One region of the Enterobacter mori genome, then DNA from elsewhere that is predicted to be linked to it. Evidence: predicted binding sites of a transcription regulator. Region 1 holds the regulator's gene; each other region holds the start of a gene.

Region 1 (9,700 bases):
CGTACGCCGCTGAACGGCATCGTTGGGTTGAGCCGCATTCTGCTCGACACCGACCTGACCGGCGAGCAGGAAAAATACCTCAAAACGATCCATGTCTCGGCGGTCACGCTGGGCAATATCTTCAATGATATTATTGATATGGATAAGATGGAGCGCCGTAAGGTGCAGCTTGATAACCAGCCGGTGGATTTCACCGGTTTCCTGGCTGACCTGGAGAACCTCTCCGGCCTGCAGGCCCAGCAAAAAGGGCTGAGCTTTGTGATGGAGCCCACCCTGCCGCTGCCGCATAAAGTGGTCACAGACGGCACGCGCCTGCGTCAGATCCTGTGGAACTTGATCAGCAACGCCGTGAAGTTTACCCAGAAGGGGCGGGTTGCGGTGCGTATTCGCTATGACGAAGGGGACATGCTGCACTTCGAGGTTGAAGACTCGGGTATCGGCATTCCGCAGGAAGAGCAGGATAAGATCTTTGCCATGTATTACCAGGTAAAAGACAGCAACGGCGGTAAACCGGCGACCGGGACCGGTATTGGTCTGGCGGTGTCGAAACGTCTGGCGAAAAGCATGGGCGGTGATATCACGGTTGCCAGCCATCCGGGCAAAGGTTCAACCTTTACCCTGACGGTGCATGCGCCCGCGGTGGCTGAGGAGGTTGAAGATACCTTTGATAACGACGATATGCCGCTGCCCGCTCTGCATGTTCTGCTGGTGGAGGACATTGAACTGAACGTGATTGTGGCGCGTTCCGTGCTGGAAAAACTCGGTAACAGCGTGGATGTGGCGATGACCGGCAAAGCGGCGCTGGAGATGTTTACGCCTGGCGAGTATGACCTGGTCCTGCTGGATATTCAGCTTCCGGACATGACCGGGCTGGATATCTCCCGTGAGCTTACGCGCAAATATGCTGCCGATGAGTTGCCGCCGCTGGTGGCGCTGACGGCAAACGTACTGAAAGACAAAAAAGAGTACCTCGATGCCGGTATGGATGATGTGCTCAGCAAGCCGCTGGCGGTGCCTGCCCTGACCGCCATGATCAAGAAGTTCTGGGATACCCGTGATGAAGAGGAGAGCACCATGACGTCTGTTGATAGCGCGAAAGCACACACACTACTCGATACCGCGATGCTGGAGCAGTATATCGATCTGGTGGGGCCAAAACTGATTACCGATGGTCTGGCGGTATTCGAAAAAATGATGCCGGGTTACTTGAGCGTGCTTGAGTCCAACCTGACGGCGCGCGATCGGAAAGGTATCGTTGAAGAGGGGCATAAAATCAAAGGTGCGGCCGGCTCGGTAGGGCTACGCCATCTTCAGCAACTGGGTCAACAGATTCAATCGCCTGATTTACCCGCATGGGAAGATAATGTTGGTGAATGGGTTGAGGAGATGAAACAAGAGTGGCAAAACGATGTGGCGGTGCTGAAAGCCTGGGTAGAAGCCAGAAAAAAATGACCCCGGCTTAACCGGGGTGCGCGAATACTGCGCCAACACCAGGGAAATCGTGGCTGCGCCTGATTTTTCGTGTTGTTTTCGCTTGGACGCCGCCTGAATATTGAGGCCGCACGCAGATAAGATAGCAAATCTTAAATGGTTTGTTACATGAATCAGTGAAATGTGTGAAGCATAGCGGTTTAATCAGAATTTTTAATGTGCTTCAGCATGTTGCAAAGAAGGAACGTCATAATGAAAAAGATTGGTGTCGTGCTGAGTGGTTGTGGTGTTTACGACGGTTCTGAGATACATGAAGCCGTACTAACGCTGCTGGCATTATCTCGTCAGGGCGCTGAAGTGGCCTGCTTCGCGCCGGAAAAAAGCCAGGCGGATGTGATCAACCATCTTACCGGCGAGCCGATGGCTGAAACGCGTAACGTCCTGATTGAAGCCGCGCGTATCGCCCGGGGCGCTGTCCAACCCCTGGCCCAGGCTGATGCCTCAACGCTGGATGCGTTGATCGTGCCGGGTGGCTTTGGCGCAGCCAAAAATCTCAGCACCTTTGCTTCGGAAGGGGCAGAGTGCCATGTCGATCCCGATTTAAAACGGCTCGCCCAGGCGATGCATGCAGCAGGCAAGCCGCTGGGTTTCATCTGTATTGCCCCGGCCATGCTGCCCCGGATCTTTGACTTTCCGCTGCGCCTGACTATCGGGACCGATATTGATACCGCTGAGATCGTCGAAGATATGGGCGGCGAGCATGTTCCTTGTCCGGTGGATGATATTGTGGTCGATGAAGACAACAAGATCGTCACCACGCCCGCCTATATGCTGGCGCAATCCATCGCTGAAGCAGCCACGGGCATTGATAAGCTGGTGGACAGAGTGCTGGTGCTCTCGCAATGAGCCGTAAATTTGCTGCGGGTACGTGGATAAAACGTACCCTGTTGCGCGCTGTGCTTGTACTGGCCGTCTTCTGGGGCGGCGGGATCGCTTTATTCAGCATTCTGCCGGTACCCTTTTCCGCTGTGATGGTTGAGCGCCAGCTCAGCGCGTGGTTGACCGGTGATTTTGGCTATGTCGCCCATTCTGACTGGGTAAGCATGGATGAGATATCACCGTTCATGGGGCTGGCCGTGATTGCGGCAGAAGATCAGAAATTCCCGGAGCACTGGGGTTTTGACATGACAGCCATCGAGAAGGCGCTCGCCCACAACGAGCGTCACGAAAATCGCGTGCGCGGTGCGTCTACGTTGTCGCAGCAGACGGCTAAGAACCTGTTTTTATGGGATGGTCGAAGCTGGGTGCGAAAAGGGCTGGAAGCGGGGTTGACCCTGGGGATGGAAACGGTCTGGAGTAAAAAGCGTATTCTCACTGTTTACCTGAACATCGCAGAGTTTGGTGACGGGGTTTTTGGTGTTGAAGCTGCATCACAACGCTATTTTAATAAGCCTGCCCGCAAACTGAGTATGTCCGAAGCGGCGCTGTTAGCGGCTGTTCTGCCTAACCCTATCCGCTTTAAGGCCAGTGCGCCGTCAGGGTACGTGCGAAGCCGTCAGGCGTGGATCATGCGTCAGATGAGACAGTTGGGGGGAGAAGGGTTTATGCAGCGTAATAATCTCATGTAGGGCGAGTAAGCGTAGCGCCACCCGCCTGACTAGCAGACTTAATCTTCGTCAAACCCGGCATTAAACAGGGCAATTACCGCCGCCAGCGCTTCCTCTTCCTGGGGGCCGGTGGCCTCGACTTCAATCTGGCGACCTTTCGCTGAGTCCAGCATCAGCAGCGCAATGACGCTATTCGCTTCAGCTTCAGTGCCTTCGTCATTGCGCAGCAGAACTTCTGCATCGAAACCTTGCATCAGTTCAAACAATTTCATTGCCGGGCGTGCATGCATGCCCAGCTTGTTGGTGATCTCAACGGTTTGTTTTACGGTCATGTTTTACGTTTTTCCAGCGTGCGATGACGGGACTGAACGTTCTTTCCGCGTGAGCGGAAGTAGTCGGCCAGCTGTTCGGCGATATAAACCGAACGATGTTTACCGCCGGTACAGCCAATCGCTACCGTCAGATAGCTACGATTGTTTGTCTCCAGCATAGGTAACCATAGCTCAAGGTAGCTTCGCGTCTGGTAGATAAAATTGTGAACTTCTGTGTGTCTGTCGAGGAAGGCCGCCACGGGCTTATCCAGACCGGTCATTGGACGCAGTTTGGGATCCCAGTGCGGGTTCGGCAGGAAGCGCACGTCGAAAACATAATCCGCATCGATAGGAATACCGTGCTTAAAGCCGAAGGATTCAAACACCATCGTCAATTCACGCTCGCGTTTACCCAGCAAACGGGTTCGCAGCATTTCCGCCAGTTCGTGCACGGACATTTCAGAGGTGTCAACAATCAGGTCGGCCCGGGAGCGCAGCGGCTCCAGCAGATCGCTCTCTTCGTCGATGGCACTTTCCAGCGAAAGGTTTTTACTGGAAAGCGGGTGCAAACGACGGGTATCGCTGTAGCGACGGATCAGGGTGTTACGATCGGCATCAAGGAACAACAGCTGAGGCGAGAAGCACTCAGGCAGATTGCTCATGGCCTGCTCAAAGACCTCAGGTGATTCTGGCATGTTACGGACATCGATACTGACGGCGGCAGAAATTTGTCTGTCCGCAAGCGTCCGCGCCAGATCGGGCAACAGCACCACCGGCAGGTTATCTACGCAGTAAAAACCCATATCTTCCAGCGCACGCAGGGCGACGGATTTCCCCGACCCCGAGCGACCGCTGACGATCATCAGCACCATGTTCCGTTTCTCCTCAGGACAACAGATGTGAAGGCCATCTCCCGGTTACGCATCATCCTGATTGCCTTCTGCTTCAGTGATAATCTGGAAGAGCTCCTCATCACTTTGCGCTGAACGCAGTCGACGGCAAATGGTTTTATCGGCCAGGCGTTTAGCGACCAGCGACAACGTATGCAGATGGGTCTTTGTCTGGTCTGCTGGCACCAGCAGCGCGAAGAGGAGATCGACGGGTTGGTTATCGATAGCATCAAAGGCAATGGGTGTTTCAAGCTGCACAAACACGCCGACGGCACGCAAGGTGTCTTCTTCGAGTTTGCCATGCGGGATCGCGATGCCGTTGCCAATGCCGGTACTGCCCATTTTTTCACGGGTCAGGATCGCTTCGAACACGACCTGAGGTGGCAGGCCCAGCTGTTTTGCAGCCAGCTCACTGATGATCTCCAGCGCACGTTTTTTGCTCTGGCAGTGAACGCCACTGCGGGTACATTCCTGGTTAAGGACATTGCTCAGTTGAAGAGCCGAATCGTTGTTCATCATAATTTCACCTAAGCGCTAACTGTACAAATGGCCTGTTGTGTCGCACAACAGGCCGTCCTGCACCCGTTAACTGCCCGGACAATTAGTGTTGTTTCAGTTTATCTTTATGTTTATTGAGCTGTCGCGCAAGCTTATCAATCAAGCCGTCGATAGCCGCGTACATGTCTTGCCCTTCCGCACTGGCATGGAGTTCACCCCCGTTAACGTGCAGGGTTGCATCCGAGATATGAGTCACTTTCTCCACTTTCAACACAATATAGACCTGATTGATCCTTTCGAAATACTGTTCGAGCTTTGCGAACTTTGTGTTCAGAAACTCACGTAAGGCCTCAGTAATCTCGACGTTGTGTCCTGTGATGTTGAGCTGCATAGTGTCTTCCTTATCGGTTGTGTCAAACCAGTTGTTTACGCTGGTTAGACGGCGGAATGGATAAAGACTCTCGATACTTCGCAACAGTACGACGTGCCACCATAATACCCTGGTCGGACAGCATGGTGGTTAACTTACTGTCACTCAGTGGCTTCGCGGGGTTCTCCGCGGCGATCAACTTCTTCACCAGCGCGCGAATGGCCGTTGACGAGGCTTCGCCTCCGCCTTCGGTATTCACATGACTGGAGAAGAAATACTTAAGCTCAAAAATACCGCGTGGACTGTGCAGATACTTCTGCGTGGTCACGCGAGAAATGGTTGATTCATGCATCTCGACGGCCTGGGCGATGTCCGCCAGTACCATCGGTTTCATAAACTCTTCGCCCTGCTCAAAAAAGGCCTGCTGTTGTTCAACAATACAGCGGCTAACGCGCAGCAGCGTGTCATTTCGACTTTCCAGACTTTTGATCAACCAGCGTGCTTCCTGCAAATTGCTACGAATATATTGATTATCGGAGTCATTGCGCGCGCTGGTGCACATGGAGGCATACTGCTGGTTGATTTGCAGGCGAGGAATGCTGTCTGAGTTCAGCTCGACCACCCAGCGACCATTGTGTTTTCTGACTAACACATCCGGAATGACATATTCCGGTTCGCTGGTCTGGATCGACTGGCCGGGACGCGGATCGAGAGACTGGATCAGATTCACCGCCTCTTTCAGCACCTCTTCTTTCAGACGCGTGACGCGCATCAGGGTGCGGAAATCGTGATTCGCCAGCAGATCCAGATGATCGCTGATGATTAAGCGGGCTTCTTCAATCCACGGCGTCTCTTTGGCGAACTGCGACAGCTGGATCAGCAGGCAATCGCGGAGATCTTTCGCGGCCACACCGACCGGGTCGAAACGCTGAATGCGCTTCAGAACCGCTTCGATCTCTTCGAGTTCGATCTCGTCGTCGCCGATACTTTCCAGGATGTCGTCCAGGGTTACGGTTAAATAACCCGTATCGTCAACGGCATCGACAATCGAGGTCGCAATCGCGCGGTCGGTATCGGAGAAGGGGGTGAGCTCCACCTGCCACATCAGGTAATCCTGTAGCGACTGGGTGGTTTCACCCTGATAAACCGGTAGCTCGTCGTCCTGGTAGTCTGCACGCGTGCCGGAAGGGGTTCCGGCGGTGTAGATTTCATCCCAGCTGGCATCCAGCGGCAGCTCGTCCGGCATCTCTTTTTGTTCGAGCGCATCAGCGGTGTCGAGCGCTTCAGTGTCCTGCGTTTGCTGGGTTTCTACCTCGTCATGAAGATCGGTTTGCTCCAGCAACGGATTGCTGTCCAGCGCTTGCTGGAGCTCCTGCTGGAGTTCTAACGTGGACAGCTGCAACAGACGTATCGCCTGCTGTAGCTGCGGCGTCATCGCCAGTTGTTGGCTGAGCCTTAATTGCAAACCTTGCTTCATGTTCAGAGCATTTTTCTCCGGTTCGGCGTTACGTTACCTCTACCCTATCAGAGTCTGAAGTCTTCCCCAAGGTACACGCGCTTAACATGCTCATCTTCGAGGATTTGCTGCGGTGTACCGTGGGCAATCAGATGGCCCTGGCTCACTATGTAGGCGCGTTCACAGACGGCCAGCGTTTCACGGACGTTGTGGTCGGTGATCAGCACGCCAAGCCCGCTGTCGCGCAGGTGTTCGATAATGCGTTTGATATCAATAACGGAGATCGGGTCAACGCCCGCGAAGGGTTCATCCAGCAGGATGAATTTCGGGTTGGCGGCCAGCGCACGTGCAATCTCGACACGACGACGCTCACCCCCGGACAACGCCTGACCGAGACTGTCGCGAAGATGTTCGATATGAAACTCTTCCATCAGCTCGTTAGCGCGGTCGGTGCGCTGCTCGCTGGTCAGGTCGTCACGGATCTGCAGCACGGCCATCAGGTTATCGTAGACGCTCAAACGACGAAAGATTGAGGCTTCCTGCGGCAGGTAGCCGATACCACGGCGCGCGCGCGCGTGCAGCGGCAGCAGGCTAATGTCTTTATCATCAATGATGATGTTGCCGGCATCACGCGGCACAATGCCCACCACCATGTAGAAGGTGGTGGTTTTCCCTGCACCGTTAGGGCCAAGCAAACCCACAATTTCGCCGGAGTTGACGGTCAGGCTGACATCTTCAACGACACGGCGGCCCTTATACGCTTTCGCGAGGTTTTTTGCAGTTAATGTTGCCATAACGAATTAGTTACTCTTCTTTTGTGTCGGAGCCTGGCCTTTGCCTTTATCCTGCAGCTGCGATGGAACCAGCACGGTGGTGACGCGTTTGCCTTTCTCGCTGGAGGCCTGCATTTTCTGCTCTTTGACCAGATAGGTGATCTTGTCGCCGGTAATATTGCTGTCCAGCTGCTCCAGATAGGCGTTACCGGTCAGGATGACCAGATCCTTCGCCAGTTCATAATGCATATGCGACGCGCGGCCTTTCACCGGTTTGCCGTTGTCCTGCATCTGGTAGAACGTGGCAGGGTTACCATAGCCATCAATAATCTCTTTGCCCTGCTCGCCGCCCGGACGGGTAACGACCACTTTATCGGCGTTAATTTTGATGGTGCCCTGGGTCATCACGACGTTACCCGTGAAGGTGACGACGTTACCTTGCATATCAAGGGACTGCGTGTCGGATTCGATATGAATCGGCTGTTCGGTATCGCCAGTCACAGCAATCGCGGGAAGACTGGCCGCCAGCAGTGCGCTGGCGATAATGGCTTTAAGGCTGAGTTTGTTTGTTTTGAATTTCATAGGAGGTTCTAACCTTTTCAATCAGCTCGGCGTTTTTGCTGCGTAAGTTCCCGCGCATTCTTAAACCGCTGGAATTAAATGTTGTGCCATACAGTGTGACCAAATCCTGCGAGGTCACGTCCTGGGTCACCAGGTTGATCTGGGCGTTATCCGTCGTAATTTTGCGCAGTTGAGAGTCAGCGGTCAGGGCGTTGACTTCAACGTGGCCGTACAGATAAAGCATACGGTCATTTGTCAGTTTTGCCCGGTCTGACTTAATTGACCATGTCGGGGTTTTGTCAGTATCAAAGGTGGTCATCACCGGTTGGGTAAACCACGAGATACCGTCATCGGAAAAATATTCCACATGCTGGGCAATCAGGCGATAGTTCAGCGCACCTTCAGGGCTATAAACTACCGTATCACTGTGATCGCTTTTATAGGTTGGATCGCTCGTATTAACGACTTCTGTTTGTGCATCATCACGGTCGGCAAGGTTCACGCCAATCAGTACCAATGCGACAAGCGAAAGCAGAATGATAACCCAACGTCTGGTTTTACTCATATCGATTGCCCTTTGGCCTCATCAAGCTTGCCCTGCGCGAGCAGAAGCAGATCGCAGACTTCACGGACCGCCCCACGTCCACCGTTGATACGGGTGACGTAATCCGCGCGTGGGAGAAGCAGCGGGTGTGCGTCAGCAACGGCTACGCTCAGACCCACTTCCGCCATCACCGGCCAGTCGATCAAATCATCGCCAACATAGGCCACGTTCTCAGGTGCGATTGCCAGCTTCGTCAGCAAATCGTTAAAGGCGACCATTTTGTCTGACTGCCCCTGATACAAATGGGTAATGCCCAGCGTTTCGCAGCGGTCTTCTAAAAGTTTAGCTTTCCGTCCGGTGATAATAGCAACTTCAATGCCGGACGTGAGCGCGCAACGAATGCCGTACCCGTCGCGAACGTTAAATGCTTTCAGCTCTTCGCCGCTATTGCCCATATAAATCAGGCCATCGGAGAGCACGCCATCCACATCAAGGATCAACAGACGGATGTTTTCCGCCTTTGCCATCATGTGCGCGCTTACCGGACCATAACAGGTTGCAAGGGATGCACCCGCATTACTCATTGTCTTATCCTTCATTACACTACGCCTGCGCGCAGAAGATCATGCATATGTACCACACCCAGCAACTGGTCGCCATCGGCAACCATCACTGCGGTAATATGACGGGACTGCATCAGGTTCAGGACATCCACCGCAAGGATGCCAGGACGCACGCGAATTCCGCCTGGCGTCATGACGTCTGCGATACCCAATGTGCGAACGTCCACGCCCATATCGAACACCCGGCGCAAGTCGCCATCGGTGAATATTCCCTGAATTTTCATCAGATCGTCGCACACCACCGTCATACCCAGATTTTTACGGGTAATCTCCAGTAACGCATCGCGCAGGGAAGCCTCTTTGCTAACGTGAGGGATCTCATCGCCCGTGTGCATAATATCGTTGACCCTGAGCAGCAGCTTACGGCCCAGCGCACCGCCTGGGTGAGAAAGCGCAAAATCTTCAGGGGTAAAACCACGGGCTTCAAGCAGCGCAACGGCAAGGGCATCGCCCATCACCAGTGCGGCCGTCGTGCTGGAGGTTGGCGCAAGGCCAAGCGGGCAGGCTTCTTTGGGCACTTTTACACACAGATGAATATCCGCCGCACGCGCCATGCTGCTTTCCGGGCGGCTGGTCATGCAGATAAGCGGGACCTGTAGTCTCTTTAGCACCGGGATGAGGGCCAGGATCTCATTG
Region 2 (9,700 bases), 1.9 Mb from region 1:
AAAAACAGCGAGGATCATGTGGTCAATGTTGGCACACAATACTGAATATCAACCTCGCCAGCCCGCCTGACACAAGGTCAGTCAATCTGACGAGGTGCTGAAAAATGAGTTAACGTCCTGGTATGTGCAGGTGACTTCAGAAGATGGCAAAACAGGTAAGACCGCAGGCAGGATACACCGAGAGGTAACAAGGGCAAGTTAGCCCGTAGAGGATGATTGGTACCTGCCTGGCGGATTTCATCATGGTTCGGGATAAAAAATCCCATCAGAAACCGGATATATGGCTGCACCTACCCGTTTTATTACCGAACTGAAGAAAACATTGCATTCCGGGAGCGTCCATATACGTTACCTCCGCCCGTCCCCGACAAGCCGGAAGGAATAAGCCGAAGGCACCGCGAAGCGGCGATTTACCGCCGGGAGCCCGGGTCGCCAGGGCGGCGGCGATTGAGCCGCCCTGGCACGTTCACAGGTCATGTCCTTACAGAGTAGCAAGCAACATAAAGTGAACGGAATGACCGCTTCAGCCGTATGTTCCCCCTCACCCCAGCCCTCTCCCTCAAGGGAGAGGGGGTCGTCCGTGCTGGTATTATTTTGTGGGGAACCCTCAGCCCTGTGGGAGAGGGCCGGGGTGAGGGCATCAGGCCGCACAATAGTAAGCCAGCCGCTCCGCCAGCAAATCCACAAATGCTTCCCGGTCGATATCCACCATCACCGTGGTATTCGGTTTATTTCCCGTCAGGGAGTAATAGTCCACCACCGTCATCCCCTGGGTATATTTGCCCTGTGTCTCCACACCGACCCAACGTTCCACCGTGGTAAACATCTCTGGTTTTAACAGCCAGGCAATGGTGCACGGATCGTGCAGCGGCGCGCCGTGGAATCCCCATTTCTCGGCTTTGTGATACTCCATAAAGAAATCGAGCAGTTCGGCCACGGTTGTCGCAACCGGGTTACCCACCGAGCGGAAACGCTCAATATCGCCCGCCATAATCTGCGCGCGGTGGGTAACGTCCAGCCCCGCCATCACAATCGGTAATCCCGACTGGAAGACAATCTCCGCCGCTTCCGGGTCGACAAAGATGTTGAACTCCGCCGCAGGCGTCCAGTTTCCCAACCCCATTGCGCCACCCATCAGCACGATCCGGGCGATTTTACCGTGCAGTTCCGGATGGCTGTTCAGCAGCAGCGCAACGTTGGTTTGTGGCCCGGTTGCCACCAGCGTGACGGGCTCCTCGCTTTCGCGCAGCACCTTCGCCATCAGTTCGACGGCGGTACAGTTTTGCGGTCCAAACCCCGGCTCCGGTAGGGTAGGACCGTCCAGCCCGCTTTCACCATGAACGTTGTCGGCAATAATCAGCTCGCGCATCAGCGGCTTCACGGCCCCGCCAGCGACAGGAATATCGGTGCGTTTGAGCAGCGTCAGCATGCGCAGCACGTTGCGCAGGGTTTTTTCAGGCGTCTGGTTTCCGGCGGACGAGGTGACGGCTTTTACGTCAAGTTCGGGGGAGGCAAGTGCAAGGACGAGGGCGATCGCGTCATCATGACCCGGATCGCAATCGAGAATAATAGGCTGTGCCATAGCGTTCTCCATACGTAGCGTTATTTTGTGACAAGGTTAACGCTGCAATGTGACGCCGACGAGAAGAAGAGAGCTAAAGCGTGAAGCAGTGCGCAATCCGCAGATTGCGCACCGGGGAGATTAATGCAGGATTTTGGCGAGGAAATCTTTAGCGCGTTCGGATTTCGGGTTGGCGAAAAACTCCTCTTTCGGTGAATCTTCGACAATTTTCCCTTCGTCCATGAAGATCACGCGGTTAGCCACTTTACGTGCGAAGCCCATTTCGTGCGTCACCACCATCATGGTCATCCCTTCGTGCGCCAGTTCAACCATCACGTCCAGCACTTCGTTGATCATCTCAGGATCGAGGGCCGACGTTGGCTCATCAAACAGCATTGCCACCGGATCCATACACAGCGCGCGGGCGATCGCCACACGCTGTTGTTGGCCGCCAGAAAGCTGTGCCGGGAACTTATCGGCATGCGCCGAAAGCCCTACGCGTTCCAGGAGTTTTAGACCTTTCTCGCGCGACGCTTTTTTATCACGCTTAAGCACTTTTACCTGCGCCAGCGTCAGGTTCTCAATAATGGAGAGGTGAGGGAACAGCTCAAAATGCTGGAACACCATGCCAACGTGAGAGCGAAGCTGGGCAAGATTGGTTTTCTTGTCGTTCACTTTGGTACCGTTGACGACAATCTCACCCTGCTGCACAGGTTCCAGGCCGTTAACGGTTTTGATCAGCGTCGACTTACCGGAGCCGGACGGTCCACACACCACCACCACGTCGCCTTTTTTCACTTCGGTGGAGCAGTCGGTCAGCACCTGAAAGTGCCCATACCATTTTGAAACATTTTTCAGGGAAATCATTATACCGTCCTTTTCTTCAGCCAACTGACCAACAGCGACGCGCTTAAACTAATCACAAAATAGACCCCACCCGCGAAGAGGACCATCTCAACCTGCGTACCATCACGCTCGCCGATGGTGGACGCGGTACGGAAGAAGTCTGCCAGACTCAGTACATAGACCAGTGAGGTATCCTGGAACAGCACGATACCCTGGGTCAGCAGGAGTGGAACCATGGCGCGAAACGCCTGTGGCAGAATAATGAGCTGCATGGACTGCCAGTGCGTCATTCCCAGCGCCAGCGCGGCGCTGGACTGCCCGCGGGAGATACTCTGAATGCCCGCGCGGATAATCTCCGAGTAGTAAGCAGCCTCAAACATCGAGAACGCCACCATGGCGGAGATCAGGCGGATATCGGTTTTCGGCGACAGTCCCAGTACGTTCTGTAAGAATCCTGGAACAATCAGGTAAAACCACAGCAGCACCATAACCAGCGGGATGGAGCGGAAGACGTTAACGTAGGCAGTCGCGAACCAGGCGAGCGGTTTAAAGCTCGACAGGCGCATCACCGCCAGCAGGGTGCCCCAGACGATACCGATGATGATGGCAATCACGGTGATCTTTAAGGTGATCACCAGGCCATCCAGCAGGTAAGGCATGGATGGAACGATAGAACTCCAGTCAAATTCGTACATTATTTGCCCCCCAGATTGCCCGGCAGGCGTACTTTGCGTTCAACCAGGTTCATCACCAGCATGATGAAAGCGTTAATCAGAACGTAAGCGAGCGTAATTGCCGTGAAGGATTCCCACGCGTGGGCGGAATAATCCAGCAGTTTGCCCGCCTGCGCCGCCATATCCACCAGACCGATAGTCGAGGCGATGGCCGAGTTTTTCACCAGGTTCATCATCTCTGAGGTCATCGGTGGGACGATGACGCGGTAGGCGTTAGGCAGCAGAACGTAACGGTAAGCTTGCGGCAGCGTCAGGCCCATCGCCAGAGCCGCGTTCTTTTGCCCGCGCGGCAGTGACTGAATGGCGGCACGCACCTGTTCGCAAACGCGCGCGGCGGTGAACAGCCCCAGGCACAGCATGGAAGAGACAAAGAATTGAACGTTAGGATCCAGTTCCGCCTTGAACCACATACCGATATTTTCCGGCAGCAGTTCCGGAATGACCAGATACCAGGTAAAGAACTGCACGATCAGCGGAACGTTACGGAACAGTTCCACGTACAGGGTGCCGAGTGTTGAAAGAAAGCGATTGGGAACGGTGCGCAGAATACCGAACAGCGAACCGACAAGAAACGCGATAATCCACGCCGTTATCGATAGCGCAACGGTGACCTGAAAGCCGCTCCACAGCCAGCCAAGATAGGTGGTGTTGCCGAACGGGGCTTGTTGCAGAAAGATGCCCCAGTTCCAGTCAATTGACATAATAAACTCCAGAAAAAAAAGGGTAGCAGCGCTACCCTCGAAGATTGGTGAGAAGCTCATTTTCGCGCTGAGTGGGGAACGACCACTCAACGTATAGTCTGTCCATGCTTCCCGACAATCGAGAGGGCAGGAGATCCCGCCCCTGTCGTTCTAATTAGTTAAGCGCTTTATCGTTTGGTGATTTGAACAGTGCTTTCATGTCGTCAGACAGTTCAAAGTTCATGTTGAGGTTCTTTGGTGGAATTGGGTTCTTGAACCATTTGTCGAACCATTTTTCCGCATCGCCGGATGTCTGTGCCTGCGCGATGGTGTCATCGATCAGCTTTTTGAACTGCGGATCGTCTTTACGCAGCATACAGCCGTAGGCTTCTTTGGACTGCGCGGTACCGACGATATCCCAGTTGTCCGGTTTCTTCGCTTTCGCACGTTCGCCCGCCAGCAGGGCGTCATCCATCATAAACGCGACGGCACGACCGCTTTCCAGGGTACGGAAGGAGTCGCCATGGTCTTTCGCGCTGATGATGCGCATGTCCATTTTCTTCTCGTCGTTCAGCTTGTGCAGCAACACTTCAGACGTAGTACCGGAGGTCACAACAACCGCTTTGCCTTTCAGGTCAGCAAAATCTTTGATTGCTCCGCCTTTTTTGGTCAACAGACGCGTACCGACCACAAAGATGGTATCGGAGAAGGCGGCCTGTTTCTGACGCTCAAGGTTGTTGGTGGTAGAACCGCACTCAAAATCGAAAGTGCCGTTCTGCAGCAGGGGAATACGGTTCTGCGAGGTGATTGGAATCAGCTTTACCTGCAGGTCAGGTTTGTTCAGCTTTTTCTTCACAGCTTCAACGATGGCGTTGGAGTAATCCTGTGAATAGCCCACGACTTTTTGCGTGTTGTCGTAGTAAGAGAACGGGACAGAAGATTCACGGTGGCCGACCACGATGACGCCGTTTTTGGCAATCTTGTCGAGAGTGCTGCCTGCTGCCGGAGCGTCTTCAGCGTGAACGACGCCTGCAGACATTCCCATAACCAGCATTGCTGTGGCCAGTTTACGTAATTGCATACCCAACTCCTTTCTTATCAGCGCCAGTGACGCATTGATACCCATTGTGATGTTGTTATATCTCGCGCTAAGCGAGTGCAGTGTTATGCAAGCTTGTTAACATTTAGTCTGGCTTAATGTAAAGATTTTGCTGCGTTATTGTTTATTTTTGCGAAGCGCGCCGCACCATTCAGAGGCAATAATCTTTCGTTGCACCGTTTCGGTGCTACCGATGATCTACGCTGGTGCGACAAGGTTGTACATTAAGCCAAACTGCGTTTACGTGAATAAACAAAGCAATAGACGTGCCAGAATTGACATCACCCTCACCCTGACCCTCTCCCTGGAAGGGAGAGGGGAAAAGGCGGAGCGGGAAATTGAAATGTGTACAGGATTCTTCCCTCTCCCCTATGGGGAGAGGGCCAGGGTGAGGGGTAAGATTATCGACGACGCTGACGCAGGCTCATCAGCACCGCGGCAAAGCCGAACAGCGCGGTCAGGATCCACAGCGGCCAGTTGCCGGTGCGGGCGTACGGCGTCAGCCCCGTGGTTGGGGTGACCTGGGTGGTCAACACCTCTCGGGTAAACTGCGGGATCATGGCCTGGATTTCACCCTGCGGACCAATCACGGCGGTGATGCCGTTGTTGGTGCTGCGCAGCAGCGGACGCGCCAGCTCCAGGGAGCGCATACGTGCCATCTGGAAGTGCTGCCACGGGCCGATTGACTTACCAAACCAGGCATCATTGGAGATGGTCAGCAGATAGTCCGTATCCGGGCGGAAGTTATCGCGCACCTGCTCGCCGAGGATAATTTCGTAGCAGATGGCCGCCGTCAGGGCAACACCGTGCGCGTGCAGCTGAGGCTGAACGTACGGGCCGCGGCTGAAAGAGGACATCGGCAGGTCAAAGAACGGTGCCAGCGGGCGCAGAATCGACTCCAGTGGGACAAATTCACCAAAGGGTACCAGGTGATTCTTGTTGTACCGGTCAGTGGATTGATAGCTGTATTCGCTGTCTTTGCCGAGCGTAATGATGGTGTTGTAGGTGTCGTAGCGGTTTTGCTGGTTAAGACGCGCATCAACAATACCGGTAATCAGCGTGCTCCCGCGCGCCACCAGCAGATCGTTCATCATGTTAAGGAACGGCTGCTGGTTCATTTCCAGATCGGGAATGGCGGATTCCGGCCAGACGATCAGCTGCGATTTACCCATCACCTTTTCGGTGGCGTTGGCGTAGATCTTCAGCGTATTCAGCAGCTCTTTTTCGTCCCACTTCATGGACTGCGGGATATCGCCTTGCACCATGGAGACCTGCATGGCGCGCCCGGGTTCTGGCGTGAACCACTGGATATAACGCAGCGGGAAGGGCAGAGCGAATAGCACCAGCGCCACAGCCAGCATTTTCCAGCAGCGCGTGACCAGCGCCAGCACCAGCAGGCCGCTCACTACCATCAGCAGAAAATTAATCGCTTCAACGCCCATCACCGGCGCCAGGCCTTTCAGCGGGCCATCAATCTGGCTGTAGCCGAACTGCAGCCACGGGAAGCCGGTGAGGACCCAACCGCGCAGGAATTCCGTTACCTGCCAGACAACCGGCGCGGCAATCGCGACGCGCAGCCAGGTGGTTTTAGGCCACAGGCGAGAAAGAATGCCGGCGAACAGCCCGGTATAGAGCGAGAGATAGGCGGCGAGCAGGACCACCAGGAAGACGTTAACCGGACCCGGCATACCGCCAAACTGGGCGATGCTAACGTAGACCCAGTTGATGCCCGAGCCAAACAGCCCCAGTCCCCAGAAGTAACCGATGGCGGCAGCCTGTACCGGACGACGATTCAGGGTCAGACCCTGAAGCCCCATCAGGGAGAGAATGGCCGCGGGCCAGATGTCGTAAGGAGAAAAAGCCAGCGTACCGCTGGCTCCGAGCAACAGCGCCAGCAGCAAACGGACGCGCTGGCGTTCAAGTAATGGGGCAAATGCCATTTACATTAATCTTCCAGTTTTGGCACCGGTGAGTCGTCCGGCGTTCTGACGTGAACCTGAATAATACGTCGACTATCGGCCATGGCGACTTTGAATTGGTAACCGTCGATGTCAACGGTTTCGCCGCGCGCCGGAAGATGACCAAAGGCCTGCATCACCAGCCCGCCAATGGTATCGACCTCTTCATCGCTGAAGTGAGTGCCGAAGGCGTCGTTGAAGTCCTCAATCGAGGCCAGCGCACGCACGGTCCAGGTGTGGCGGCTAAGCTGACGGAAATCGATATCTTCTTCTTCGTCATACTCGTCTTCGATTTCACCCACGATCAGCTCAAGAATATCCTCGATCGTAACAAGACCGGACACGCCGCCGAATTCATCAATAACAATCGCCATGTGGTAACGCTGAGAGCGAAACTCTTTCAGCATCCGATCCACACGTTTACTTTCCGGCACAACCACGGCCTGGCGTAACACTTTTTCCATGCTGAAGGCTTCGGCATCGCTGCGCATAAACGGCAGCAGATCTTTGGCCATCAAAATCCCTTCGATGTGATCTTTGTCTTCGCTGATGACCGGGAAACGCGAGTGGGCGGATTCGATGATCACATCAAGGCACTCGTCCAGCGTCTGGTTACGTTTCAGGGTGATCATCTGCGAGCGGGGGATCATGATGTCGCGAACGCGCTGGTCGGCGATGTCCATGACCCCTTCAAGCATTTCGCGCGTATCTTCGTCGATAAGGTCGTTCTGCCCGGAATCACGAATCAGCTCCAGCAGTTCGTCACGGTTTTTCGGTTCGCCGTGGAAAAGCTGGTTCAGAATGAGGGAGAAAAATCCCTTTTTACTGTTTGTCGTGTCGCTACTGTGTGAATTGTCGTCGCTCATGGCGTTTGTTAAGGGTTCTCTTGTGAGTTCAATGTTTACCGCCGCGCGATGTCCTTACGCGGCGGCATGTTAGTCAGGCGCTAGACCGACTATTCTTTCTCGGCAATGTACGGATCCTCATAGCCCAGAGCAAGCATTATCTCTGTCTCGAGGGACTCCATCTCTTCCGCTTCGTCATCTTCAATGTGGTCATAGCCCAGCAGGTGCAGGCTGCCATGTACCACCATATGCGCCCAGTGGGCGTCGAGCGGCTTTTGTTGCTCTTTGGCTTCCTGCTCAACCACCTGACGGCAGATGATCAGATCGCCCAGCAGTGGCATCTCGATGCCCGGCGGCGCTTCGAACGGGAAAGAGAGCACGTTGGTTGGCTTATCTTTCCCGCGGTAGGTCAGGTTAAGCTCATGGCTTTCTGCTTCATCCACCAGGCGAATCGTGACTTCTGATTCTTCCTGAAACTGGGGGATAACCGCATCCAGCCATTTCTGAAACTGTGCCTCATCTGGCATGCCGGAATTGTCTTCACAGGCCAGCTGTAAATCGAGGATCACCTGACTCATTTCTGTTCTTGCTCCTGCGCTTCGCGCTTACGTTCCGCGGCCTGTTCGGCCCTGCGTTTTTGATCTGCCTCTTCCCAGGCTTCATAGGCGTTAACGATACGTGCGACCACCGGGTGGCGAACGACGTCTTCACTGTGGAAGAAGTTGAAGCTGATTTCATCGACCTCGGCCAGGACTTCAATGGCATGGCGCAGGCCAGATTTGGTGCTGCGCGGCAGGTCGATCTGGGTGACGTCACCGGTAATAACCGCTTTCGAGTTAAAGCCGATACGCGTCAGGAACATCTTCATCTGTTCGATGGTGGTGTTCTGGCTCTCATCAAGAATGATGAACGCGTCGTTAAGCGTACGGCCGCGCATGTAGGCCAGCGGCGCAACTTCAATCACGTTACGCTCAATCAGCTTTTCAACTTTCTCAAAGCCTAACATCTCGAACAGCGCGTCATAAAGCGGACGCAGGTAAGGGTCCACTTTCTGACTTAAATCGCCCGGCAGAAAGCCCAGTTTTTCACCCGCTTCAACGGCTGGGCGGGTCAGCAGAATACGACGGATATCCTGACGCTCCAGTGCATCCACTGCAGCGGCAACGGCGAGATAGGTTTTACCCGTACCTGCCGGGCCCACGCCGAAGGTGATGTCGTGGTCGAGGATATTGGCGATATACTGCGCCTGATTCGGCGTACGTGGCTTGATGACGCCGCGTTTAGTCTTGATGTTGATCGCCTTACCGTAGTCCGGCACGCTTTCAGCGCTTTGCTCAAGCACGCGTGCCTCTTTAATGGCGAGGTGAATTTGTTCCGGTTCGATGTCCTGAATCTCGCCACGCATTGGGGCGGTATCGACATACAGGCTGCGCAGAATATCCGCAGCCGCGTTGACGCAGATAGGGCGTCCGGTGAGTTTGAAATGGTTATCGCGACGATTGATTTCGATACCCAGACGTCGTTCCAGTTGTTTGATGTTGTCATCAAACGGCCCGCACAGGCTCAGCAGGCGAGCGTTGTCTGCGGGCTCAAGGCTAATTTCACGCGTGTCTATATTCAAACCGTTCCTCTTTGAGTGTTTTGTAGGCATGGCGACATAAAACTGTCATTACCGAAAGTATTCACGCCTTAGAATAAAGGCGCAAGCATTGCTATGCATATTGGGACGACGAGAGGAATTACAAGGCCTGCCGGAAAGGCAGGCCTGAAGGATTACGGCTGGTAAATACCCACGCCAGAATCGTTAACTTTGCGGGTGCGAGAGATAACGGATTCCGGAGATTCAGCAATTCGCAGGCCCATTTCGTCTTCAGTACGTACCAGCTTCGCGCGAAGCGAGTTGGTCAGCACGTCGACAATTTCGACGTCCACGAATTTACCGATCAGATCCGGCGTGCCTTCAAAGTTCACCACGCG
Region 3 (9,700 bases), 570 kb from region 1:
CAATCCCCAGGCGCTTCATACGTGACAGCAGGGTGGTGCGTTTTAACCCCAGTCGTTGCGCTGCGCCTTTTGGCCCGGCAACCACGCCGTTGGTCTCTTTCAGCACGCGCATAATGAGCTGATACTCATCTTCTCCCTCTTTCGCTATCTCGGCGGCGGGCACGGTCACGTCAGGAAGAGTAACCTCAGGCAGGGAAAGCTGCAGCACATTCCCGCGCGTCAGCAGCACCGCGCGTTCGATGACGTTTTCCAGCTCGCGGACGTTGCCCGGCCACTCCATTGACGAGAGCGTACGTAACGTTTCGGCAGGAATGCTGTCGATGTTTCTGCCCATCCGCCGCGCAATCTTTGCGGTAAACGCTTTGACCAGCAGGGGGATATCTTCCGGGCGTTCGCGCAGCGGCGGCAGGAAGATCGGGAAGACGTTCAGGCGGTAATAGAGATCGCTTCGAAATTCGCGGTCAGCGACCATTTTTTTCAGGTCACGGTTGGTCGCGGCAATCAGCCGCACGTCAGTCTGGATAAGCTTGTTGCTGCCAAGGCGCTCAAACTCCTGCTCCTGCAACACGCGCAGCAGTTTCGGCTGTAGCTCCAGCGGCATATCGCCCACTTCGTCGAGGAACAGCGAGCTTTTGTCCGCCAGTTCAAAACGGCCCAAACGCTGGCTGCTGGCTCCGGTAAAGGCGCCGCGCTCGTGGCCGAACAGATCGCTTTCCAGCAGACCTGCTGGCATCGCCGCGCAGTTCATCTTCACCATCCGGCGACTGTTGCGGTTGCTCAGGTTGTGGATGGCGCGGGCAATCAGCTCTTTACCCGTACCGGTTTCGCCAAGGATCAGTACCGTGCTGTCGCTTTGCGCCACCATCTCAACCTGCTTGAGCACGCTGTACATGGCGTCGCTGCGCCCGATGATTTCGCCAAACTCGCTGTCCACGTTGTTGAGCTGTTCAGTCAGGGCGAGGTTTTCATCCACCAGCCGCTCTTTCAGTCGGTGGATCTCCTGATAGGCCAGGGCGTTATCCAGCGCGATAGAGATACGCTCGGCAATCTGGCGCAGCAGTTTCAGGTTGGCGGTGGTGAACACCCCTTCCTCGCACTGCGCCAGCTTCAGCACGCCCAGCATGGTATTGCCGGACATCAGCGGCAGCAGGCACAGGGTCTGAATTTTATTGCCCCAGGTGTTGAACAGCATTCGCTCGTACGGCGCTACCGGATCCTGCTCGTTCAGGTTGAGCAGGAGGATCTCTTTACTTTTGAAGACCCGTTCAGAAAGGGTGCCCGCTTCGTCCACTTCACTCTGCTCGTGTGCCGGATTGGCCTCATCGAGGTAGTGTGTGGAGTAGATATTCAGCTTGCCCTTGCGATGGCCGCGAAGCGCAATGCTGATGGCGTCGATTTTGAAATAGTGGTGGATCTCTTTCGAGACTTCGCTGACCAGCTCATCCATGTCAAGCCGTGACAGCACGGCGTTGGTGATGGCGACCAGAATGCGGAAGTTGTCGCGCTCGCGGCTCAACAGGTCGTAATCCACGTTATTGGTGACGCGGCTTTGGATCTGCTCTGCGACGACGGCCACAATCTGGGTAAAGGTGTGCAGACGCTCGTATTCCGCCTCGCTCCAGAGCTGGTCGGTCGTGCGAATAAACTCGCAGCCACCAAAAATATGTCCCTCCGCCGCCAGCGGCAGCATGCTGTAGTGGCCGAACGGCTGGTAGAGGTTGCTCTCCGCGAGCCGCGGCCACGCCGTGCGGAACTCCTCAAAGTTGCAGTGCAGCGCTTCCGGACGGGAGAGAATACGGCGCACCGGGCCATGCGCGAGGTACGTTTCGTCCTCGTACTCAAACGCTTTGCCGTTATCACGCGTTGAGTAGTAGCTCGCGCGATGCGTTCCGCTATGCCACAGCACAATCGCGGCGCTGTCCGCCAGCGCAGATTGCCTGACCAGCCGGGTCAGGGCATCGCTCAGCGCGCCGAGATCGGGCTGCTGTAAAAGTGTGCGCGTGATATCAAACAGGCCCTGCTGTCCAAGATCGCTCATCGGTGTATACGGCATATTGCTTTCCAATAGAAACTGGCAAAAAGAGATTCAGTGCTGACCGCTTATGGCGCGGTTCTAGCAAATTCGGGGTAAGGGTTCCGCGTGCGGCAAATCCAGCGTGCGCTTAACGCCATACAGCCCGGTCAGGCGCACCCCTTTGCGCTCAACCACTTCGCCAATGATCGCGGCGTTTTTTCCTGAGGGATGGGCGCGAAGCTGTTCCAGCACCGCTTCTGCAGCGGTACGTTCCACGCCGATCACCAGTTTACCTTCGTTAGCAAAGTTAAGCGGATCAAGTCCCAGCAGTTCGCACAGCCCGCGCACGGCAGGCTTGACGGGTAGATCGCGCTCGGTCAGCTCAATGCCGCATCCGCAGCTTGCCGCAAACTCGTGCACGACGGCATTCACGCCGCCTCGGGTGGCGTCCCGCAGGGCCTTTACGCCAGGAAGGGGACGCAGGGTTTGAATGAGCGGCGCGAGTACCGCGCAGTCGCTGCTCAGTTCGCCGTCCAGCCCTAAGCCTTCGCGCAGGTTAAGAATGGTTGCCCCGTGGCAGCCCAGCGTTCCGGTCACGATCAGTACGTCGCCTGCGCCAAGCTGCTGTGCGCCCCAGTGAATGTCGGCCGGTATCGCCCCCATTCCTGCAGTATTGATGAAAAGTTTATCCGCCGCGCCGCGCTGCACCACTTTGGTATCACCGGTGACGATAGCAATGCCCGCCTCGCGTGCGGTCTGCGCCATGCTGCTGACCACTGCGTTAAGCGTTGCCATCGGTAAACCCTCTTCGAGAATAAACCCGCACGAGAGGTAACGCGGAACCGCGCCGCTGACGGCGATATCATTGGCCGTACCGCAAATGGCGAGCTTGCCGATATCACCGCCGGGAAAGAACAGCGGGTCGATGACGTAGCTGTCGGTCGAAAACGCCAGTCTGTCACCGTGGGCGGTGAGCGTTGACAGGTCAATGCGCGCCTGGTCTTCCTGCTCGGCGAGCCAGGGGTTGTTGAATGCGTCCATAAACAGCTGATTAATGAGCTGCTGCATCGCCTGACCACCGCTTCCGTGCGCCATTTCAACCGTGTTCATGCTTCACACTCCTGATTGCGGAACTGATACCACGCGGCGCAGGCTCCTTCGGAGGAGACCATCAGCGCACCAAACGCGGTTTGCGGGTTACAGGTGTTGCCATATAACGGGCAATGATGAGGTTTGCATTTGCCGGTGAGCACCTCACCGCAGCGCGCGCGCGGATCGTCGCAGACCTGCTGCGGCTGCGGGCGAAAATGCGCCTCTGCATCGAAGGAGTGATACGCGGGAGTCAGGCGCACGCCGGATTCAGCAATCACCCCCAGACCGCGCCATTCGCTGTCGCCCTCAACGCTAAACACGTCGGCTATCGCCTGCTGCGCTCGTTCATTACCCGCATCGGGCACCACGCGGCGATACTGATTTTCCACCGCGCTCCGGGCCGCTATTTTCTGCTCAACCAGCATGGTTACGCCTTGCAGTAGATCAAGTGGCTCGAAACCAGCCACCACTAACGGACGATTGTACTGCTCAGCGATAAAACCATAGGCGTCTGTGCCAATCACCATGCTGACGTGGCCCGGTGCCAGAAAGGCGTCAATGCCGTTTTCCGGCTCCTCCAGCAGGCTGCGCAGCGTGGGAATGAGCGTAATGTGCTGGCAAAAAAAGAAAAAGTTATCGACGCTGCGTGCTTTAGCCTGCTGCAGCGTGATGGCGGTGGCGGGCATGGTGGTTTCAAACCCCAGGCCAAAAAACACGACCTTGCGTGCGGGGTTGTCCGCTGCCAGCGTCAGGGCATCCATCGGCGAATAGACGATCCGGATGTCGGCCCCGCGTGCTTTCGCCTGTAGCAGCGAGCCATTTTTCCCCGGCACGCGCATCGCGTCGCCAAAGGTGCAGAAAATGACGTTGGGCTGGCTGGCAATTTCGATGCAGCTGTCGATACGCCCCATCGGCAAAACGCAGACCGGACAGCCGGGGCCGTGAATAAACTCAATGTTTTCCGGCAGCAGCTGGTCGAGGCCAAATTTGAAGATGGCGTGAGTATGGCCGCCGCACACTTCCATGATCCGCAGCGGTCTCTCTTTGGTGTAGTCCAGCAGCGCCGCGCGCGTGTTCAGATGCCCGATAAGCTGCATCACCTGTTCCGGCGCGCGGTATTCATCAACGTAACGCATAGGCTATCGCTCCTCGCCGTACAAGAGCGCGCCCACGTCAGGCTCCACGTCGAACATATTTTGCAGGGCATCGAGCGTGTCGCGGGCTTCCGCTTCGTTAATCACGCTCATGGCAAACCCCACGTGGACAAGCACCCACTGGCCGAGACGCGATGCGCCTGTTTCATCGGTGCTGCCCACCAGCGTGAGATCGACGTCGCGCAGGATGCCGCAGACTTCAACTTTGGCCTGATGACCGTCGATGGTATGAATTTGTCCGGGGACACCTATGCACATCGTTCGCTCTCCAGCCAGTTCAGCCATGCATCCATCCCGTCGCCGCGCGTGGCGGAGACCAGCAGGATCTCAATCTCCGGGTTCACGTCGCGGGCATACGCCAGGCATTTATCCACGTCGAAATTCAGGTACGGCAGCAGGTCAACTTTGTTCAGCAGCATGATGGAGGCGGCGGCAAACATATGGGGGTACTTCAGCGGTTTGTCTTCCCCTTCGGTGACGGAGAGCACCGCGACTTTATGCCGTTCGCCAAGGTCAAAGCTCGCCGGGCACACGAGGTTGCCGACGTTTTCAATGAACAGGATCCCGTTATCCGCCAGCGGCAGACGCGGCGTGGCGTCGGCAATCATCTGCGCATCCAGATGGCAGCCTTTGCCGGTGTTGACCTGAATCGCCGGAGTGCCGGTTTCGCGAATGCGCGCCGCGTCGTTAACGGTTTGCTGGTCGCCTTCAATGACGGCGCAGGAAACGCGCTGATTCAGGCGTTTGAGCGTTTCCGTTAACAGCGTGGTTTTGCCGGAACCGGGGCTGGAGACCAGGTTCAGAGCCAGCTGTTTGCGGGCGGCAAAGCGGGCGCGGTTGCGGGCGGCGAGCCGGTTATTTTTGTCCAGTACGTTGATCTCCACCTCCAGCATCTGGCGCTGGCTCATGCCCGGCGCGTGGGTACCCGCTTCGCCGTGGCCATAGTGCAGATCGCCCTCAGAGGATTGCTGCGGCGCAAAGGTGATACCAGTTAGCGCAGCAGCAGGACGCGGGGCCGGTGAAAAGGGCGCGGAGCGAAACGCGGAGTGGGGGCGATGTTCATCCCCTTCGATATACAGGTTGCCTTCGGCGCAACCGCAGGTGCTACACATACATTACTCCTTCTCGATTTCGAGGCGTTGGATCTGCATACCGTCATCCGCCACGATCCGCAGCCCGGTACTCTGGCACAGCGGGCAGCGCTGAACCTTTGATGACAGCAGGGTCACGTACTGCTGACACTGCTCGCACCAGCACTCCGCCTGCTGCTCTTCAATATGAAGCTCGCAGCCTTCTGCCAGCGTGCCGCGACACACCAGCTCAAAACAGAAGGTCAGGGCGCTGGTCTCGACGCAGGAAAACGCCCCGACCTTCAGCCAGACGCCGGTGATGCGCTTCGCGTGGTTTTGCACTGCCTGCTGTTCGATAAGCTCCAGGGCCCGCTGGCAGAGGGTGATTTCGTGCATGACGCCTCCTCAATGAATTGCGCCATTGAATGCAATAACGGTGCCAGCTTGATTTTTGTTAGGGCGTGTCGATGTCAACGCTGTCGAAATGACACGTCGACACCGTGCGGTTGACAGTGCGAAAACGATTAAAACTTATAAAAAACATTACCTTAATAATTGGCATGGAATCTGCTTAACAGCCGCTATCTCCATTAACCGGATACCTTTTATGACTATTTGGGAAATCAGCGAAAAAGCGGATTACATCGCGCAGCGTCACCAGCAGCTCCAGGAGCAGTGGCACCTCTACTGCAACTCCCTGGTTCAGGGGATCACTCTGTCAAAGGCCCGTCTGCATCATGCGATGAGCTGCGCGGCACAGGGCGATATGCGTTTTGTCCTTTTCGGCCACTTCACCGTCTTTGTCACCCTGGCGGACAGCTTTAACAGCCACACCATTGAGTACTACGTGGAGAACAAAGAGGGTGAAAAACAATGTATTGCGAAAGCGCAGTTGATGGCTGACGGCATGGTTGATGGCTACGTCAGCAACCGCGATCGCCAGCAGGTGCTCGAGCACTATCTGGAGAAAATCGCGCCGGTTTATAACGGGCTTTATACCGCGGTTGAACACGACCTACCGGTCGATCTGAAACAGCTGACAGCGGGAAATGCATCCGCAAACGTTGCCTGATAACCAAGTGTCGAAAGTGTCGATAAGACAGTTTTTCTTCGTCAAAAATGACCATCACCTGAGGATTGCCCGGTGAACCGTTTTGTAATTGCTGACTCGACGGTCTGTATTGGCTGTCGAACCTGTGAGGCGGCGTGTTCGGAAACCCACCGCCTGCATGGGCTGCAGTCCATGCCGCGTCTGCGCGTTATGCGTAATGAAAAGGAGTCTGCTCCGCAGCTCTGCCACCACTGTGAAGACGCCCCCTGCGCAGGTGTCTGCCCTGTGAATGCCATCACCCGCGTTGATGGCGCTGTCCAGCTCAACGAAAGCCTGTGCGTCAGCTGCAAGCTGTGCGGCATTGCCTGCCCGTTCGGCGCGATTGAATTTTCCGGCAGCCGCCCGCTGCATATTCCGGCGAACGCAAATACCCCGAAAGCGCCGCCCGCGCCACCCGCTCCGGCGAAGGTGAGCACGCTATTGGACTGGGTGCCCGGCATCCGCGCCGTCGCGGTGAAATGCGATCTATGCAGCTTCGATGAGCAGGGCCCGGCCTGCGTGCGCACCTGCCCGACCAGGGCACTGATTCTGGTCAACATTCGCGACATCGCCCGCACCAGCAAGCGCAAGCGCGAGCTGACCATCAACAGCGATTTTGGCGATCTTTCGCTATTGCAGGCGCTTAACGAGGGGGCGAAATGAACGCGATATTCATGATTAACAGCGCCGTGGCGTGCTTCACTGCCGCCGCCGTGCTGGCGCTGGTGTTCTCTTTCCATAAAACCCTGAGCGGCGGGATCGCCGGTATCGGCGGGGCGGTTGGTAGCGTGATGACGCTCGCTGCAGGCGGTGTCGTCCTGATCGGCGGGCAATCTGTTGAAACACTCATGCCGCTGATTCGTCATACCGTGGCTATTACTCCGCTGAATGCCATCTGGCTGGTGACCTTTGGCCTGTGCGGACTGTTTATCAGCCTGTTCAATGTCGACTGGCACCGCCATCCGCACGCCAAAGCCAACGGCCTGCTGGTTAACCTGCTGATGGCAACGGCAGTCTGTACCGTTGTCGCCAGCAACCTCGGCGCGCTGGTAGTGATGGCGGAGATCATGGCGCTGTGCGGCGTGTTCCTGACGGGCTGCAGCGCCTCCGGCAAGCTGTGGTTTGCGCTGGGTCGCCTCGGCACGCTGCTGCTGGCGCTGGCCTGCTGGCGGGTGTGGCAACGCTTTGGCACGCTGGATTTCTCTGCGCTCAACGGGCATCCGCTGGGGAACGACGTCTGGCTGCTGGGCGTCGTTGGCTTTGGCCTGCTCGCCGGGATCATCCCGCTGCACGGCTGGGTGCCGCAGGCGCATGCGAATGCCTCCGCGCCCGCCGCCGCGCTGTTCTCTGTGGTGGTGATGAAAGTGGGGCTGTTCGGCATCATGGTGATTACGCTGACCGGCGGACAACCGCCGCTGTGGTGGGGCGTGGTGCTGCTGATTGCCGGTATGATCACCGCGTTCGTCGGCGGGCTGTACGCGCTGATGGAGCACAACATCCAGCGCCTGCTGGCGTACCACACCCTGGAAAACATCGGCATCATTCTGCTCGGTATTGGCGCGGGCGTTACCGGGCTGGCGCTCAACCAGCCGGCGCTGATTGCCGCCGGGTTTATCGGCGGTCTGTATCACCTCGTCAACCACAGCCTGTTTAAAAGCACTCTGTTCCTCGGGGCGGGCAGTGTCTGGTTCCGTACCGGCCATCGGGATATCGAAAAGCTCGGCGGGATTGGTAAAAAAATGCCCGTCATTTCGCTCGCCATGCTGGTCGGGCTGATGGCAATGGCCGCGCTGCCGCCGCTGAACGGCTTTGCAGGTGAGTGGGTGATCTACCAGTCCTTCTTCGCGCTCGGCCAGAGCGACGCATTTATCGCACGCCTGCTCGGCCCGCTGCTGGCGGTCGGACTGGCGATTACCGGGGCGCTGGCGGTGATGTGTATGGCGAAAGTCTACGGCGTCACCTTCCTGGGCGCGCCGCGTACCCGCGAAGCGGAAAACGCCTGCTGCGCACCGGTGCTGATGTGTGCCAGCGTGGTCGCGCTGGCGCTGTGCTGCATCGCAGGCGGGGTAGCCGCGCCGTGGCTGCTGCCGCTGCTGGGCAACGCTATTCCACTGCCGCTCGCGACGGCGCACACCGTCGTTTCCCAGCCGATGATTGCACTGCTTCTGATTGCCGCGCCGCTGCTGCCGTTCGTGCTGATGCTGTTCTTCAAACGCGACCGGCTCACCTCCCGTTCGCACGGGGCGGCGTGGGCCTGCGGCTACGAACACGAACAGTCGATGGTCATCACCGCTCACGGTTTTGCTATGCCGGTAAAGGAGAACTTCGCCGTCGTGCTGAAGCTGCGGCAGTGGCTGAACCCGCAGGGGTGGGTGCCGGGCTGGCAGAGTGCCGCCGCGCCCGCGCTGTTCCGTCGTCTGGCGCTGATCGAGCTGGCGGTGCTGATGATCATTGTGATTTCACGAGGAGCCTGACATGAGTTTGTTACTGGCCATTCTTCAGGCGCTGGTGCTGTTCGCCGCTGCGCCGCTGCTTTCCGGGGTGAGCCGCGTGGCGCGCGCCCGGATGCACAACCGCCGCGGACCTGGGGTGCTTCAGGAGTACCGCGATCTCTTCAAGCTGCTTTCTCGTCAGAGCGTGGCCCCGGATGCCGCAGGCTGGGTCTTCCGCCTGACCCCGTTCGTGATGGTGGGCGTGATGCTGACCATTGCCACCGCGCTGCCGGTGGTCACGGTGGCATCGCCGCTGCCTGCGCTCGGCGATCTGATTACGCTGATTTACCTCTTCGCCATCGCCCGCTTCTTCTTTGCGATTGCGGGCCTGGACACCGGTAGCCCGTTTACCGGCATCGGTGCCAGCCGCGAGGCGATGCTGGGCGTGCTGGTTGAGCCCATCCTGCTGCTGGGGCTGTGGGTCGCCGCGCAGGTCGCCGGTTCAACCCATATCAGTTTTATCACCGACACCGTTTATCACTGGCCTGTGGCGCGCTCGATCCCACTGGTGCTGGCGCTCTGCGCCTGCGCGTTCGCCACCTTTATTGAGATGGGCAAACTGCCGTTCGATCTGGCGGAAGCCGAGCAGGAGCTGCAGGAAGGGCCGCTCACCGAATACAGCGGCTACGGCTTTGCGGTGCTGAAGTGGGGCATCAGCCTCAAACAGCTGGTGGTGCTGCAGATGTTTGTCGGCGTCTTCTTCCCGTGGGGGCAGATGACGCACTTCTCCGCGGGCGGCCTGGTGCTGGCGGCTGTTGTTGCCGCCCTCAAGCTGCTGGTCGGCGTGC

Evidence for each region. Region 1 encodes sigma-54, which starts transcription at its own class of promoters, with help from an activator protein. Its sites were predicted from a motif close to GTTGGCACANNTTTCGCTNT; they were not measured.
Region 2: a site for sigma-54 is predicted at 5,175-5,194, ahead of N2K86_RS05975 (amino acid ABC transporter substrate-binding protein). Genes of this name have one in related genera too.
Region 3: a site for sigma-54 is predicted at 5,755-5,774, ahead of hypA (hydrogenase maturation nickel metallochaperone HypA). Genes of this name have one in related genera too.

The regions. Positions count from the first base shown of each region.
Region 1 is NZ_CP104285.1:4,202,481-4,212,180, reverse strand. It holds gene arcB (aerobic respiration two-component sensor histidine kinase ArcB) at 1-1,452, shown strand, start outside; gene elbB (isoprenoid biosynthesis glyoxalase ElbB) at 1,684-2,337, shown strand; gene mtgA (monofunctional biosynthetic peptidoglycan transglycosylase) at 2,334-3,059, shown strand; gene npr (PTS phosphocarrier protein NPr) at 3,098-3,370, opposite strand; gene rapZ (RNase adapter RapZ) at 3,367-4,221, opposite strand; gene ptsN (PTS IIA-like nitrogen regulatory protein PtsN) at 4,267-4,758, opposite strand; gene hpf (ribosome hibernation promoting factor) at 4,841-5,128, opposite strand; gene rpoN (RNA polymerase factor sigma-54) at 5,151-6,584, opposite strand; gene lptB (LPS export ABC transporter ATP-binding protein) at 6,632-7,357, opposite strand; gene lptA (lipopolysaccharide ABC transporter substrate-binding protein LptA) at 7,364-7,918, opposite strand; gene lptC (LPS export ABC transporter periplasmic protein LptC) at 7,887-8,462, opposite strand; gene kdsC (3-deoxy-manno-octulosonate-8-phosphatase KdsC) at 8,459-9,025, opposite strand; gene kdsD (arabinose-5-phosphate isomerase KdsD) at 9,040-9,700, opposite strand, start outside.
Region 2 is NZ_CP104285.1:1,272,365-1,282,064, forward strand. It holds gene N2K86_RS05950 (IS110 family transposase) at 1-70, shown strand, start outside; gene rihA (pyrimidine-specific ribonucleoside hydrolase RihA) at 641-1,582, opposite strand; gene N2K86_RS05960 (amino acid ABC transporter ATP-binding protein) at 1,703-2,428, opposite strand; gene gltK (glutamate/aspartate ABC transporter permease GltK) at 2,428-3,102, opposite strand; gene gltJ (glutamate/aspartate ABC transporter permease GltJ) at 3,102-3,842, opposite strand; gene N2K86_RS05975 (amino acid ABC transporter substrate-binding protein) at 3,997-4,902, opposite strand; gene lnt (apolipoprotein N-acyltransferase) at 5,322-6,860, opposite strand; gene corC (CNNM family magnesium/cobalt transport protein CorC) at 6,866-7,744, opposite strand; gene ybeY (rRNA maturation RNase YbeY) at 7,834-8,301, opposite strand; gene N2K86_RS05995 (PhoH family protein) at 8,298-9,344, opposite strand; gene miaB (tRNA (N6-isopentenyl adenosine(37)-C2)-methylthiotransferase MiaB) at 9,497-9,700, opposite strand, start outside.
Region 3 is NZ_CP104285.1:3,632,178-3,641,877, reverse strand. It holds gene flhA (formate hydrogenlyase transcriptional activator FlhA) at 1-2,053, opposite strand, end outside; gene hypE (hydrogenase expression/formation protein HypE) at 2,114-3,124, opposite strand; gene hypD (hydrogenase formation protein HypD) at 3,121-4,242, opposite strand; gene N2K86_RS17125 (HypC/HybG/HupF family hydrogenase formation chaperone) at 4,246-4,518, opposite strand; gene hypB (hydrogenase nickel incorporation protein HypB) at 4,509-5,372, opposite strand; gene hypA (hydrogenase maturation nickel metallochaperone HypA) at 5,376-5,726, opposite strand; gene hycA (formate hydrogenlyase regulator HycA) at 5,938-6,402, shown strand; gene N2K86_RS17105 (4Fe-4S dicluster domain-containing protein) at 6,475-7,083, shown strand; gene hycC (formate hydrogenlyase subunit 3) at 7,080-8,894, shown strand; gene N2K86_RS17095 (respiratory chain complex I subunit 1 family protein) at 8,896-9,700, shown strand, end outside.